Regions from separate parts of the Lysinibacillus sp. LK3 genome, predicted to be linked through region 1. Evidence: riboswitches for the same ligand, from Rfam matches in the RefSeq annotation. Region 1 holds a riboswitch; each other region holds the start of a gene.

Region 1 (4,093 bases):
ATGGCATGATAGAGCTGTTCGGTTATCGGAGCAGCCTCCATTTTTTCCCCATCACAAAAATCACAGGCCTTCATGGCTATGATTGAACCAGAGGGAGCAACATAAAGACCTGCTTCCTGTAAGGCTTGCACCGCTTCCGTGGCATCGCACGTTGGTATGGATACGAGTATACTATAGGAAGCAGAATATTTTATCGCCCCCTTTTCGCCAGCAATTTCGGCTATTTTTTGGAATTGTGCAGGAGTATAATGCTTATTAATAATGCCAGGGCTAACGGCTAGACGGGTAAACTCACCATGACGGTTCAGTGTTTCAAATGTTTGATCTGGTACATTTTTTTGAAATGCGTTCATTTTTATCGCTCCTTATAAAAAAGGAGCTAGCAAAACGCTAGCTCGAATGGATTAAAAGTTTTCAGGATAGAAGCCCTTTGCTAAAATTTCAATGGCCTCTGCCGCACGAACCCCTTCAGACGCTGCTGAAAGTGGCAGGATGACAAAGCGCTCATTTTTGACCGCTTCCATCTCCTTTAAGGCTGGATCATTTTTTAAGAATTGGATCTTTTGGTCTGCCGTTGTTTCACCGTAATCAATCACGACAACTACCTCTGGGTTGCGGTCTACTGCATCTTCCTTCGACACAGTTGTCCAGCCTGATTCCACATCACCAAAGATATTTTGTCCACCCGCGATTGTCACAAGCTCATTCATAAAGTTTTGACCAGCTGTAAATACATCCTTTTCACCGCTATCAAACACAAGAACACGTAATTTTTCGCTATCTTTTGGTAATTTAGCTTGTACTGCCTCTACATCTTTCGTCATTTGCTCAATTAAAGCTTCGCCACGATCCTCAATACGGAAAATCTTCGCGATATTGCGAATATCTGTGAAAATATCCTCTATTGTTGGCTTTGTCATGTTGGAAGCCGTATGTAAATACGTATGGATGCCTAATTCTTCAAGCTCTTCTGGTGTGCCTACACCCTTTTCGCCAAAGCCACTTTTCCAGCCAGCATATAGGAAATCTGCCTCGGCATCGATGACTTGCTCCTTCGTTGGGTATTGATCGGAAAGAACAGGGACCTTATCGTATGCCTCTTGCAGTGGTTCATAGATTTTATCATCTAAGTAAGCTGTCCCTACCATAGAATCCTCTAAACCAAGTGCTAACATAATTTCTGTCACATGTTGATTTAAGCTAATCGCTTTTGTTGGTGCTTCCGTATATGTTTGAGTTGTGTCATTATTTTTAATGGTTACTTCTGCTGCCGCCTCAGATGGCTCAACCTTTTCACCTTGTGCAGCTGATTCCGTTTTGTCCTTTGCGTCACAAGCCCCTAAAACAGCGACCAAGGCAATGATCATCATCAGCCATATACTTTTCCATTTCTTCATGTCCTTTTCTCCTTTGCTGTTAAAATATAGAAAGAAATCAGAGACTTCTTTACTACTAAGGTAGTTGGAAGGGCATAAAAAAACCCTCTTGTCGCCAAGAGAGTAGCATAGTGAAATAACGGTATCATTACCTTCATCACTATCCCCATCCTCGTGGTTCTTAGTCAAAAAATACATACTGGCAGGTATCCTGGCTTAGGTTCATCATCTATACGCCTTCCCATAGTTTCACTACAGTGGCATGCTGTATAGACTCCCCATTTACAGTTGCGGGACAGCATCGGAATTGCACCGATTTCCCTTTTAAGCAAATGACAAACGCCATTTGCACCAATACGTTCTATAATGGTCAATACTATTGATAGACTAGCAGAAGAAAATTTATCGCGCAATCAGTAGTATGACACTAAAAGTATAATCATCATTATATTAGCACTATTTTGACATAAAGACGAACTATTTTACAAGAAATATAGAAGCTAGTATTCTGTTACAATAAAAAGATAGCATTCTATAGAAACGAGGATTTCTTATGTACAAAACGATCGGTGTACTTGCGCACGTGGATGCAGGAAAAACGACCTTCTCTGAGCAAGTGCTTTTTCATACAAATAGTATTCAAGCACGGGGGCGAGTTGATCATCAGGATACCTTTCTAGATCATCATGAGCTAGAGCGCAGACGAGGCATTACGATATTTGCCGAGCAAGGGCGCATGAATATTGGCGATGATACATACACATTGATTGATACGCCAGGGCATGTCGATTTCTCCCCTGAGATGGAGCGTGCCATTCGTGTGATGGATTATGCCATTATTATCATTAGCGCTGTCGAAGGGATACAGGGCCATACAGAAACAGTGTGGCAACTTTTACGTCAATACCATGTCCCTACCTTCTTCTTTATCAACAAAATGGATCGTGAGGGTGCCAATATGGAGGCTGTCATCAGCCAGCTTCGCAAAGATTGCTCTCAGCATGTATTGTTCATCGATGAGCCACTGCGAGCAGACTATGTATCAAATAATATTATGGAATGGCTGGCGGAGCGCGACGAAAAATTGCTTGATGCCTTTCTAAATGAGTCATTGGAGCATGAACAGTGTCTTGCTCAATTAAAGGAAATGATTAAAAATGAAGGTGCCTTCCCTTGCTTTGCTGGCTCGGCCTTAAAGGATGAGGGCATTCAGGAATTTCTTGACCAGCTCCCGCTGTTAACGGCTTCCCATTTTGACAAGGATGCCCCGTTTGAGGGCGAGGTTTTTAAGATTCGTCATGATGGGCACCAGCGTTTAACCTTTATGAAGGCAACCAAAGGCTCGTTGCATGTACGAGATGAATTTTCATTTGACGAAGTAACAGAAAAAGTGACCGAAATTCGCCTTTATAACGGCAGTCGCTTTGAGACCGTTCAACAGGTAGAGGCAGGAGAAATTTTCGCTGTCAAAGGACTGAGCCAGGCAAACATTGGGGATCGAATCGGTACAACGATGCTATCACAGCCCTATGAGCTTGTCCCAACCTTACAGGCAAAGGTTCAATATGAGGGTGATCAGCATATCAAGGAAGTGCTACAGATTTTCCGGTTACTCGAAGCAGAAGAGCCGTCCTTGCGTGTGGTCTGGCAGGAAAAATTTCAGGAAATCCATGTGCATATTATGGGTGTCATTCAATTGGAGGTCCTAACTGAGGTATTAATAACACGTTTTTCATTAGCTGTCTCCTTTGGTGAGCCGCAAATTTTATACATGGAAACCATTGCGACGACCGTAACGGGCTATGGTCATTTCGAGCCCCTCAAGCATTATGCAGAAGTTCATTTATTAATGGAGCCAAATCCACGTGGAACAGGTAATACCTTCACCAATGCCTGTCATGCCGATCATTTATCTGTAGGCAATCAGCGCCTTGTTGAAAAGCATCTGTTTGAGCGTGACCATCATGGGCTACTGACAGGCTTCCCTGTAACAGATATTCATTTTACACTTCTAACAGGTCGCGGGCACAATGAACATACATCGGGGGGAGATTTCCGTGAAGCCAGTTTCCGTGCCCTGCGTCAGGGGCTGGAGCAGGCACAAAATGTCCTACTTGAACCCTATTATCGCTTTAAAATGAAAGCTTCAAATGACTTTATCGGTCGTATGATGACTGATATTCAGCAAGCAGCTGGCACGTTCGATGACCCGATTTTATCCGAAACGGATGTTATCCTAACAGGTCGTGCACCTGTTGCCACTTTAATGAGCTACAGCACAACCTTTGCCGCCTATACAAATGGGAAAGGTGCACTCACACTCCAATTTGATGGCTATGATGTGTGCCATAATACAGAGGATGTGATTGCACAGATTGGCTACGATAAAAATGCCGACCCTGAGTATAGTTCCTCTAGTATCTTTTGTGCTAAGGGCAAAGGATATTCGGTTCCATGGCAAGAAGCACAGGCAGCCATGCATTGCCTGTAGGATGGGATGAGCCTGCTCGATTCGGGTATTTCCGCGGGTATTTCTTTCTTGAGCATCAATATATCTCTACCCTGCCACAAGATATTACAAGCCCTCCAAAAAATGGAGGGCTTGTTTTTATAGTGCACCGACAGCTTTCTTTGTTGGATTGTCCAACAAATATGCGGGTTCAACTATTACATAGTCATGCTTGTTCGTAAAATCAATTAGTACCTTACCAGGTTGA
Region 2 (4,093 bases), on a different contig from region 1:
TATTGATGCGAGGGCAAAACATACAGATCGACAGGGTGAGCCTCGCCTTCAAAAATATGATGCCTATGGTGAAGAGATATCAGAGGTTTGGGTTAATGATGGCTATAAAAAAACGATTGAAGAGACATATAATACTGGGATTGTAGGTTATGTACACAAGCATATTCCGCAGCTAGGCCACAAGGGGAATTATGTTTATAGCTTTGCACAAGGTTATTTGCTATCACATGCAGAACCTGGTTTTTATTGTCCCGTAACATTGACGATGGCTACTGCCTATCTATTAGATCATTATGCAGATGAAGAGGTAAAGCATCGTTTTTTACCACATGTGTGTGCAACAGGTGACACAGATTTATATGAAGGTGCGACCTTTTTAACAGAACGTCAAGGAGGCTCTGACGTAGGTGCAAATGTGGTGGAGGCGAGAAAGGATGGCACTGCGTATCGTCTATATGGTGAAAAATATTTTGCATCCAATGCGGGCATGTGTGGTGTAGCGATGGTATTGGCACGACTAGAAGGTGCGCCAGCAGGTTCCAAAGGCTTAACATTGTTTGCAGTTCCTTGGCGCAAAGAAGATGGAACAACAAATCATCTACGTATTCGCCGACTGAAAGATAAGCTAGGCGTTCGGGCAGTTCCCTCTGGTGAGGTAGAATTTGATGGTGCACTTGCCTATGTTGTAGGGGAGCAAAATAAAGGGATTTATTATATGCTAGAAGCACTAAATCTCTCTAGAATTTGTAATGCAGTCGCTTCAATTGGTATTATGCGTCGCGGCTTCTTAGAGGCAAAACATTATGTAAGCAATCGACATGCATTTGGCAAGCCCTTAACACAGTACCCTATGATTCAGGATACTTTAGGGAAGTTTGCAGCTAAGTTGCACGTGGAAGTAGCGACAGTTTTTGATCTTATCCAATTATACGATAAAGTGACAAGTGGACAGGGAACTCAGCAAGATCTTATTATGAATCGTTTATATATTGCCATTATGAAAAAGGAAACAGCAGAGCAAGCTGTTCATTATGCTAGTGAGGCAATTGAATTACACGGAGGTAATGGCTATATAGAAGACTTTGTAACGCCCCGCTTATTAAGAGACGCCCAAGTGTTAACGGTGTGGGAGGGGACGGCTAATATTTTGGCCTTAGAACTCATTCGTTTAGTAGATAAGTTTCATGCTCATGAACTGTTTGTACATGAGATGGAGGAACGATTAGACAAATTAGCTGACAGCTCACTAGTACAAATCGTTAAAGAACAATTGGCGAATATGTCTGTGAAACTGCGAATTTTTAGCGCTTTAGACGAGGCAACGAAAACTTTTGAAGCTAAAGGTATGGCGGAAAAAATGGCTCACCTTTATGAAAGTGTCATAGCGGTTGAGTGGGCACATAAATTTGGTGGGAAATATGAAAAACTAGCAGACGTTTATTTAGAACAGACATGGTCATTAAGAGAAATGGGTGCTCAAATGAAAACAGTCCAATACTTTTCTGAAATTGTATAATGGCCGGGGAGTCGTCTTGAATGGAGGCGACTTTTTTCATTTTCATGTATAATGAAATCAACTGAATATTATAAAGGTTCTTTACTTAAGTAAAGTGAAAAGGGAAATCGGTGTAATTCCGATGCGGTCCCGCCACTGTAAGTGTGAGTTTTTTCAAATGATGCCACTGAAGATTTCGGGAAGGCTTGAAAAATCGCAAGTAGCACTAGCCAGGAGACCTGCCTTTATAACGACATGACAACCTACGAGGATAGGGTGGTGGATTTTGTATCAGTTTTTTTGGTGCGATTTTGCCCCCTCATCGATCAAAGATGAGGGGTTTTATTTTGATGTAGAATAAAGCGAAATGTCGCACGGATCAACGAAGGAGGATTCACATGAAGAAATTTTGGAAAATAGGATTATCAGCATTTTTAGCAGTAGGCTTGCTAGCTGCTTGTGGGCAGGAAGCAAAAGATAACAAGCCATCTAACGAGCAGCAAACACAGCAAGAAACAGCACAGGTGGATGAAGCAACATTCCCAATGACGATAACAGATGCCCTTGGTAAGGACATTACACTTGAAGCACCTCCTAAGAAAATTGTTTCACTTATACCGAGTAATACCGAAATCCTTTTTGGACTAGGTTTAAATGATGAAATAGTTGGTGTTACGGACAACGACGATTATCCGCCAGAGGCAGCTGAGAAGGATAAGGTTGGCGGTATGGAATACGATATTGAAAAAATTATTGCCTTAAAACCAGATATCGTTTTTTCACACGAATCTAGCATGTCTCTTTCAGAAGAGGCTATTGCACAGCTTGAATCAGCAGGTTTGAAAGTATTTGTTGTAAAAAATGCACAAGACTTTAATGAAACATATACAACAATTGAGCAACTTGGACGTGCTACAGGGAAATTACCAGAGGCAGAAAAAATTGTCGCTAATATGAAGGCAAAAGTAGAAGAAGTTTTGTCTAAAGTCAAGGATGTTGAACCCAAAAAAGTGTTAGTTGAAGCATCAGATGAGCCAGATATTTATACAGCTGGCAATGGTACATTTATGAACGCTATGCTTGAAATGATCAATGCAGAGAATGTAGCTGTAGATGGCGATAATTGGTATAAAATTGATGCAGAACAAATTATCGCAAAAAATCCAGATGTCATCGTGGTGACATATCATTATGTACCAGATATTTTAACGAAAATACCAAAACGTGCGGGCTTTGATACGATTAATGCCATAAAAAATAATGCGATTGTGCAGGTAGATGAAAGTACAACAAGTCGTCAAGGGCCACGTTTAGCAGAAGGTCTAGAAGAATTAGCAAAAGCGATCTATCCTGAGGTATTTAAGTGAAAAAAATAGCACTAGCCTATACACTAACATGTACGCTTCTTCTTATTAGCATCTGGTGTGGCGTAGCGATAGGCTCAGTTCATATTCCACTAGAAGTATTGTGGAATAAGGCGGTTGATGAAACAGCCGCCAATATCTTTTGGAAAATTCGTTTGCCTCGAGTGTTATTAGCGGGACTAGTAGGCGCATCTCTAGCTATTGCTGGAGCAGCTTTCCAAGGTTTATTAAAAAATCCATTAGCAGATCCATATACACTAGGGGTTTCATCAGGGGCTTCTGTTGGTGCTGTTTTAACGATCTTTTTTAGTATTTCTATACCTGTTGTCGGTTTGTATGCGCTGCCAATCTTCAGTATGATTGGTGCTATCATTACGATGGTAGTTGTTATGAGCTTTGCTAGACTCGTAGACCGCTCATTAAAAATGGAAACGTTGATATTAACAGGTGTTATTTTTAGTTCATTTTTAGGTTCCCTCATTTCATTAATGATTGCCTTATCTGGTGAAGAATTACGTCAGGTAATAGGCTGGCTACTTGGTTCTGTTTCGATGCGTGGTTGGCCATATGTCCAAATGATCATTCCATTTGTGATTGTAGGTTCAATAATGCTATGGACACAAAGACGAGAATTAAATGTCTTGTTGTATGGTGAAGAGCGAGCAAAACATTTAGGTGTTAATGTAAAGCGCAGTAAATATTTGATATTAACAGGTGGCTCCATGCTAACTGGAGCAGCTGTAGCAGTTTCTGGCACAATTGGCTTTGTAGGATTAGTGGTGCCGCATATGACAAGGATGATTTGGGGTTCTGATCATCGCCACTTATTACCATTATCTTTTTTCAATGGTGCAACATTACTCATTATTTGCGACTTAGTAGCACGAACAATCATTGTGCCAAGAGAGCTACCAATTGGTGTTATTACGGCATTTATTGGAGCACCTGTTTTCTCCTATATTTTTTATAAGCAGCGAAGAAGCAAGGGGGTACGGGCATGATTGTTGTTGAACATCTATCAGGTGGCTATGAAGATGTACCAATCGTCAAGGACATTAGTTTTACTGTTGAAAAAGGAAAAATTCTTGGCATTCTAGGGCCGAATGGTAGCGGGAAATCCACATTATTAAAAGTAATGAGTGGTATTTTACCAGCTACTGCTGGAACCGTTTCGATTGATGGACAAAATATTCTTTCTTATAATGCTCGTGCTTTGGCTAAAAAAATGGCTGTA
Region 3 (4,093 bases), on a different contig from region 1:
AATGGGCCAAATGCTATATCTTGCTTGACGGTCCCTGAAAAAAGCTGATGATCTGCATTCTGAAAAACAATGCCGACTTTTTGGCGTAGGGCCTTTAAAGCTTTTCGACTATATTCCAGATCGTTGCCTTCGAATACAATCGTTCCAGCTGTAGGTTTTAAAATACCGTTAAGATGCTGAAATAAAGTCGATTTTCCTGCGCCATTATGTCCGAGTATGGCGATTTTTTTACCTTTTGGAATGTCTAATGTAATATCTGACAACGCCTTCGTACCATCCGCATAGGCATAAGATAATTGGTTGAGTTCAAAATAAAATGCTGTCATGTAAAATACCCTCCATATACGATGAGGACTAGTAAAATAGCTGCCATGCCTAGCCAATTTTTCTTGCTATAAGAGCCCATCTCTTGCCAGTAGACGGCCTCGCCTCCACGTGATTGCATGGCATTGTTGAGCTCTCGGCTACGCTGAAACATTTCCACAAATAATGCCACAATAAGCATGGAGACAGAGCGTAGCCATTGCATCGGTGAATGATAGCCAAGACGTGCTTGCTGGGCGAGATGTATATTTTGCATGCTTTCTAAAAACATAAAAATAAAACGATAGATTAGTTCGACGAGCTCCACTAATAAAGAGGGAAGTCGCCATTGTCGTAGCACATAACATATTCCTTGTACGGAAGTGGTTAGAATTAAAAAGTATAAACAACTAATGCTGCCAAGGACAATAAAGAACAGCTGTTGCGCTGCTAACACACTTGCATTCCCAATAAAGACAGTCCAATTCCTAAATGTAAACGACCAAATATGGGCAGGGAGTGCATTCGTTGATGATGTAAAGGAAAGTAAAATAGATACGAGACTTGTTAATAAGAAAAAGCTAGGTAGCAATAATAATTTGCCGTAGTATGCAAGCGGAATTTTTGCACCTAAAATGATAAAAGCACTCATTACAAAAAATGTAATGAGTGAAAGTCGTTCATCTCTCATGATGAGCGTTATGAGAAGTAGTCCAAGTGAAAATATCATTTTTTCTAGCGGATGAACGGACGCTAGCTTATTCAGATAGGCATACTTATCAATGAGTAACATAATGGTTAACCTTCTTTGTGTTTGCCACGCATATAGCCGATGAAGTAGCCAATAAAGCCAGCTCCTATAGCTGCCTGTAGCACGAATAATAAGCTTTCGATTTCACCACTTGGTGGCTCCCATAGACTTTCAAACCATGGTTCATATTCCGCATTGATTTCACCGATAGCTGCTTCTGCTTCTCCATCAGCACCACCAAATTCAGCACCTTTTTGTATGAATAAGGGAATGATGGCTAACAACACAACAATTGCTAATAACAATAAATTTTTTTTCATTTGTTAATGTGCCTCCTTTGTTGAGAAAACACGTAACGTTTTTAATTCGCTAACATTGTATTTTTTCAAGAAATTCATCACAATGACCGTTAAAATTCCTTCACTCACTGCTAAAGGAATTTGAGTTAAGGCAAAAATACCTGCAAACTTTGTAAAGGATGCCATAAAGCCTCCAACCTCTGAAGGAAAGGCTAGTGCTAGTTGTACAGAAGTCACAATGTATGTACCTAAATCACCAAGCATAGCTGCAAAGAATATGGCTAGTGAAAATGACAACCCTACTTTTTGAGCCCCTTTAAAGACAAAGTAAGCAATAAAAGGACCAACAATAGCCATAGAAAAGGCATTAGCCCCTAAAGTTGTAATTCCTCCATGAGCTAATAATAAAGATTGAAATAATAAAACGATTGTTCCAATTACACTCATTGCTAGAGGGCCAAAGAGTACTGTCCCAAGTCCTACACCAGTTGGGTGAGAGCAACTACCTGTAACTGAAGGGATTTTTAGGGCGGATAGCACAAAGGCAAAGGCTCCTGAAAGCCCCAAAAGCATTTTTGTTTCAGGATTTTCATCAATGGTTTTTCGAATAGAACGCAATCCTAGAATGATAAATGGGATAGAGATCACCCACCAAAAAATAGCCCATTCGATTGGTAAAAAACCTTCCATGATATGCATGGCAAAGGCACGTTTTGGCACGATTAAAAAGGCCAGTAAAAAATAACTAAGTTTCCACCATGATAATTTCAAAAAGCTTTCCTCCTAACTAATTAATAGATTTTTAGAATATTGCGTGCGTAATTAAAAAAAGCACTTCTCCTTAGGTGGAAAAGTGCATAGCTAAAAAAGCAAATAACAGTCTCATCTGCTAAGCCGCACACCTATCCTCGTAGGTTGAAACGATCACTTATTTTTCGGCAGGTCTCCTGGCTCTAGTTCAATGCTTTATAGGTCTTCCCATCCGTTGGACAGTGACATATTCTATAAAGCTCCCTATTACAGTGGCGGGACCGCGCCGGGCTCAAACCGGCTTCCCTTTTAAGCAAAATGACAAGCACTTTGCACCGAAAAACATTCAAATTGTGAGATTTCACGACAAAGTGTAACATGAATTTCCATAAATATGCTATACCTTTTATGAAATTTTTTAAATTAAAGGTCAACAGTGAATATTCTGATAAAATTTTGTGCGCAAATTATATAGATTGTATAAATTTCATACCTAGTTCCATTCAAAATTGATAAATTTGTCATAAATTTTTAAAGAAATATTGAAATTTTAAAATAATAAGATATGATAAAGACAGTTTTCTATTTAAAATTCTAATAAAAATTTCATATAAAACGTCAATAAGTGCTCGAATAGCTCGAGATAATAGGGAAATTGGTGAAAATCCAATACAGCCCCCGCTACTGTAATAGCTGATGAAATCGCAAAGCCACTGGTACAAACTTGGGAAGGTGCGACAGTAAAATGAAGCTTAAGTCAGGAAACCTGCTTATTTGATTGTGCATGCAAACTTTTCGGAGGGAGAAGTTGAAGCGAAAGCGGGTACCTGTATTTCATTCTATTCGTTTTTATTTGGCTTCTACAAAACCTTTACTCTTCGTTATAGAGTAAAGGTTTTTCTTTTTCCAAAAAGCAAATGAGGGGAGACAGAAGATGACAACTTGGAATTTAGAGGGGATGAAAACACATCTCTTTATTTGCAATGGCAGTAGCTGCATGAAAAAGGATGGGGAGGAAATTACCTTAGCCATTCGAGATGAGATACAGCGGCAAGCACTCGATCAGGAAATACATACGACAAGAACGCGCTGTAATGGACGCTGCAAGGATGCTTGTGTGGTAATCGCTTATCCTCAAGGAAACTGGTATCGTGTGCCATCAACAGAGCATGCTAGAACACTAGTACAAGATTTACATCATGAATCCTTATACAACGAACATGTCTTTACACTTCGTGAAGGTACATTACAGCGTACTGCTCAAACAACTGCCATTAAAGGGATCGAAAAGGTGAAAGAGGGGTAACAACATGGCGCAAAAAGGAAAAATTTTCGTAGTAGGCTTTGGACCTGGAGATTTTAAGCATATTACGACACGTGCAGTAGAGGCTTTACAACAAAGTGATATGATTATAGGCTATAAAACCTATGTAGAGCTGATTCAAGATTTAGTAAGTGCAAAATCGATTGTTAGTACAGGCATGACAGAAGAAGTGTCGCGTGCACAGGAAGCCGTTCGTCAAGCTGAAGCAGGGAGCATCGTCTCAGTAATTTCGAGTGGTGATGCAGGCGTCTATGGCATGGCAGGATTAGTCTATGAGGTGTTAATTGAGCTAGGCTGGACAGAAGCAACAGGAATTGAAGTTGAAATTGTTCCTGGGATTTCTGCGATTAATTCATGCGCTAGCATACTTGGTGCACCTATTATGCATGATGCTTGTACAATCAGTTTGAGTGACCATCTAACACCTTGGAATTTAATTGCAAAGCGTGTCGAGGCAGCTGCGATGGCGGACTTTGTCATTGCTTTATACAATCCTAAAAGTGGACGTCGAACAAGACAAATTGTCGAGGCTCAACGAATACTTTTAGAATATCGTTCGCCAGACACACCAGTTGGGCTTGTGAAAAGTGCCTATCGAGAACGTCAAGAAGTGACCATGACAACACTAGCAGAAATGCTAGAACATGATATTGGTATGTTGACAAC
Region 4 (4,093 bases), on a different contig from region 1:
CCTAGATTATTAGGATTTTGAATCGTTTGCATTAACTCTTTAAATGAAAGATTGTTAAAAGGCATTTGTGCATAAAAATCCCGAAACATCTCAGGGCTTACCACTTTATAGAAATCTCTACCACCAGCATTGGTTGGCATTTCAAAAGCATGATTACCCTTCGCTGGGATTTGTATATATTGAGCATGCGAGAACACTGGGTTAGGATTATGATACGCCTCATTGTTATCGCGATAATCAAAAATGGTCTTAATCCCTAACGTTTCAAATAGCTCTTTATCCGACAGTGTCATTTTTCCAAGGGCAGCTGAGCGGTAAAATAAACCGTTCTTTACCCTACGCCCATCTTTTGTTTTATATCCACCCATGTCTCGGAAATTATAGACTGCTTCAAATGGAATTACCTTTGTCTCTAATTGCTCCAATCACTACACCTCCTAAGATTATCAAGCATACTTACTTTTATTTTAAAGAACAAACTACATTAATTCCAATTTTCACGCTAGGTAATAATTTAAACCACATAAAAAATGCTAGCTGAATAGCTGACAGCTAGCATGGAAACATTTCTTATTTAAATAACTCTGGGTACACAGCCTTCGCTACTAATTCTACAGCTTCACCAATACGCGGACCAGGTCGATTAGAGATATCTGTATCAATGGACAATACCGCTTTGTTTTGAATAGCTTTCACAGTATTCCAACCATCTCGTCCAAGAATTTCTCCTATTGGATCTTCTGTATAGTTTACTGTTGTTAAAATAACATCTGGATTTTTCGCAATAACATCTTCCTCATTCACTTTTGCCCAGCTATTCAAGTCAGAAAAAACATTATTAACATTAGCTGCATCTAATATTTCTTGCTGGAAAGTGCTAGAGCCTGCTGTATATATGTCTGGCTTAGGGCTAACCTCTAAATAAACATTTTTCGGCGTTTTTACATCCTTCACCTTCGTTTGTACTTCAGCAATTTTCGCTTTAATCTCTTCGTTTAATTTATTTCCTTTATCAGGAACATCCATCACAGCAGCAATTTGTTCGATATCTCCATAAACATCGTCGAAAGTAGTCGCAGATTGAATAACAAACACTTTAATTCCTGCGTCCTCAAGCGGCTTTAGGGCATCCTTATCACCGATTGTATAAGCAATGACAACATCTGGCTTTAACGCTAAAATTCTTTCACTGTTAAAGTTCATAGTATCCGAGACACGTTCAATTTTTTGTGCTTCCTCTGGGTAAGTATCGTACTCAGTTGCTCCTACAATTTTATTGCCAACACCTAAAGCAAACAAAATTTCAGTATTACTTGGTTGTAAAGATACAACTGTTTTTGGTACTTCATTAAACTCTATTTCCACTCCACGGTCATCTGTCACTTTATAGCTTGTTTTCTCTGCTTGTTGTGTATCTTGCGAAGCATCTTTATTTTTTGTATCTTCAGCAGTGCCACAGCCTGCTAATACCAGTGCAAGTAAGAGCACTGATAGCCATTGGAAATTAAATACTTTTTTCATTGTTATTCTCCTTTTTCTTTTTCATTGGGTAGGATTTACTAATAAACCGTATTTCCGCTATTCCAGCTTGCTGATTCATAAAAACAGCCATGACAAAACATACATTAGCTAATAAACCAAGGTAATCGAAAAGAATAGCAGGAACCTCTCGTTCTTCTGATACTTTGTGTAAAGTACGATATGATTTTTTTGCCTCACTGCGACAAAGATGTAAGGCTGAAGCTGCCTCTGTTCCTTGAGGTAAAACAAAACTTTGAATCTCTTCCTTCACATGGCGAACGTAAAAATCATAACGTTCACTTAACCAAGATAAATCCTCTTCAGTTACTGCTAATTTCCCACGAACTGAGCCATTCACATGATAAGCCATAGGTAACATAAGCAATAAATCCTCAGCAACAACTTGAACATCCTCTTTTTTTACCGCAGCTAATGCAACTCCTAGATGTGTTGTCAGGCTATCTGTTCGAATTTCAAAATCGACCGTTGAAGCTTTCTCACGCATAAATGGATAACAAGAATAACGGGCATCTTTTTTCACTTGCTTCCCCCCTATTTTCTATAATGAAAAATTCTTATTTGAAAGGCATAAAAAAGTCGCTCCTTTTTGCAAAGGAACGACAAAAATAACATAATGAGCCATCAAACTAGACAAAGCCTATGTATTTGCCGTATATCCTCCTAGCTTCCGAGAAGTTTTTATACGTTCAAATAAAGGTCGGTCTCCTGGCTTGTACAGTTCGTCACATGAAACGAATGTGTTATAAAGGACCTTCCCATCTTCTTTGAGACAGTGGTAAATCTTTATAATGGCTGCACTTACAGTTGCGGAAACAGCTCCGGTTTTTCACCGGATTCCCGATTATGCTAATTAGCACCTTTATTCTGCAAGAATATTTCATTTGTAAAGCAGTTTATCATATATGCTTCAGAAAAAATAGCTGTGCTCAGTTTTAAAATATAGCATTATTTCTACTTGAAGAGAAAACCCTAACTAATTTTTACATTATTAAGAAATTTACTATAATAGTGTTTCAATTGCTTTTTCAATATCGAGCTGTGAATCTGTTGGTTCAAAGCGTGCGACGGACTTACCATTAGCATCTACTAGAAATTTTGTAAAGTTCCAGCGAATATTACGACCATCTAAAAAGCTTGGGGCAAGTTGAACAATTGCTTCTGCCAACATTTTCTCCTGCATACTTGCCTTCCCAAACTCTCGGTAATCCACTTCATGCTTTAAATAATTAAAGAGTGGATGGGTAGCCTCTCCATTTACCTGTACAAGCTCAAAAATCGGGAATGTGACCCCATAGTTTACCTTGCATAGATGCTTAGTTTCCTCCCCATCTTCAGGATTTTGATGGCCAAATTGATCACAAGGGAATCCAAGAACTACAAAATTCTCTTTTCCATATTTATCATACATTTTCTGTAAGTCTTCAAATTGATATGTAAATCGGCATTGGTTTGCCGTGTTAACAATTAACATTGTTTTTCCACGATATGTTTCCATCGATAAAATTTCGCCATTAGGCTTCCGAACTAGATAATTATAAATGCTCATGCATAATCCCCTTTTTTCATTCATTATAGTTGACTATTCTATCGTTCATCAAAGAATTTGCACAAAAAAACACCACCTCGCTACTTTGAACGGATGGCTGACTTATACTTCTTTTTATATTTAGCATCTTGTTCTTCATTAATTAAACGATGGGCAATATCTAATAATTTCGAGTCATTTGTTTGATCATATAACTTTTTAAATGACATAATAATATCCTGACGAATAAGAGATGGCTGTTTTTCATCTATACATGTTTGAAATCTTTTAGCTAGATACGATACAACCAAATCTCTTTGTACTGGACCCGCCTGTCCAATTTTCCAAATTGCTTGTAATGCATGCCTTGCCGTAGCAGATTGTTCATCGTAAGTCACAGCCCAAATCTTTAAAAAATCCTCCAAGACCCTTTCTTCTGGATCACTTTTTGCAGCTAAAGCGCATAAAATTTGTGCAGCACGTGCACGAGAATAACCATTATTGTATGTAAGTGCTTTTATTAGCTGTTCCCAAACTGCATATGTCCAATCTACGGGTTCCTGCATAATTTTCATTAATTCCTCGTAAGATTCATATTGAATATCGCGATCATGCTCTGTTAGATTACTAAAAAGTTGCAAAATCTCTTTTTCCATAATTCATCCCTACCTTTATTGTTTCAGAACGTAATAAAATTTGATTTATGGTACACTTAACTTAATTTTTTTCGCAAAGAAGGTGAGTTTATGAATAAATTTAATGCTAGGAAATTGATTTTTCGGTTGATTGTGATAATATCACTACTTTTAGCTGCCTATTTTGTTATCCCAGTGTCCATGCCTTTAATACTTGCTGGGATTAGTGCATTTTTCTTAGAACCAATTGTCATGTTCTTTAAACGGAAATGGAAAATGTCACGGAAAATAGCAGTTGCTTTTATTTACATAGTGAGTGTTATTGTTATATCTATTATTTGTTATCTTTCTATTACACAAATAATGACACAAATAATTTTACTATCTAAGC

The links. Region 1 has a riboswitch for cobalamin ahead of VK91_RS21370 (ABC transporter substrate-binding protein). Riboswitches for the same ligand answer to the same signal wherever they lie in the genome.
Region 2: it holds a riboswitch for cobalamin, as region 1 does, so the genes downstream of both, VK91_RS14370 (ABC transporter substrate-binding protein) here and VK91_RS21370 (ABC transporter substrate-binding protein) in region 1, are expected to answer to the same signal.
Region 3: it holds a riboswitch for cobalamin, as region 1 does, so the genes downstream of both, VK91_RS09670 (energy-coupling factor ABC transporter permease) here and VK91_RS21370 (ABC transporter substrate-binding protein) in region 1, are expected to answer to the same signal.
Region 4: it holds a riboswitch for cobalamin, as region 1 does, so the genes downstream of both, VK91_RS15845 (hypothetical protein) here and VK91_RS21370 (ABC transporter substrate-binding protein) in region 1, are expected to answer to the same signal.

Annotation. Positions count from the first base shown of each region.
Region 1 covers NZ_LDUJ01000036.1:20,599-24,691, forward strand. Annotated here, with positions in the region: gene VK91_RS21365 (precorrin-3B methylase) at 1-353, opposite strand, end outside; gene VK91_RS21370 (ABC transporter substrate-binding protein) at 405-1,397, opposite strand; cobalamin riboswitch at 1,560-1,747, opposite strand; gene VK91_RS21375 (translation factor GTPase family protein) at 1,930-3,867, shown strand; gene VK91_RS21380 (hypothetical protein) at 3,985-4,093, opposite strand, start outside.
Region 2 covers NZ_LDUJ01000019.1:17,846-21,938, reverse strand. Annotated here, with positions in the region: gene VK91_RS14375 (acyl-CoA dehydrogenase family protein) at 1-1,516, shown strand, start outside; cobalamin riboswitch at 1,574-1,757, shown strand; gene VK91_RS14370 (ABC transporter substrate-binding protein) at 1,894-2,862, shown strand; gene VK91_RS14365 (iron ABC transporter permease) at 2,859-3,860, shown strand; gene VK91_RS14360 (adenosylcobinamide amidohydrolase) at 3,857-4,093, shown strand, end outside.
Region 3 covers NZ_LDUJ01000014.1:350,383-354,475, forward strand. Annotated here, with positions in the region: gene VK91_RS09655 (energy-coupling factor ABC transporter ATP-binding protein) at 1-326, opposite strand, end outside; gene cbiQ (cobalt ECF transporter T component CbiQ) at 323-1,096, opposite strand; gene VK91_RS09665 (energy-coupling factor ABC transporter substrate-binding protein) at 1,102-1,374, opposite strand; gene VK91_RS09670 (energy-coupling factor ABC transporter permease) at 1,378-2,124, opposite strand; cobalamin riboswitch at 2,273-2,458, opposite strand; cobalamin riboswitch at 2,710-2,892, shown strand; gene VK91_RS09675 (ferredoxin) at 3,038-3,409, shown strand; gene cobJ (precorrin-3B C(17)-methyltransferase) at 3,414-4,093, shown strand, end outside.
Region 4 covers NZ_LDUJ01000021.1:164,388-168,480, reverse strand. Annotated here, with positions in the region: gene VK91_RS15855 (tyrosine-protein phosphatase) at 1-425, opposite strand, end outside; gene VK91_RS15850 (ABC transporter substrate-binding protein) at 571-1,521, opposite strand; gene VK91_RS15845 (hypothetical protein) at 1,505-2,062, opposite strand; cobalamin riboswitch at 2,220-2,418, opposite strand; gene VK91_RS15840 (glutathione peroxidase) at 2,543-3,088, opposite strand; gene VK91_RS15835 (hypothetical protein) at 3,169-3,723, opposite strand; gene ytvI (sporulation integral membrane protein YtvI) at 3,814-4,093, shown strand, end outside.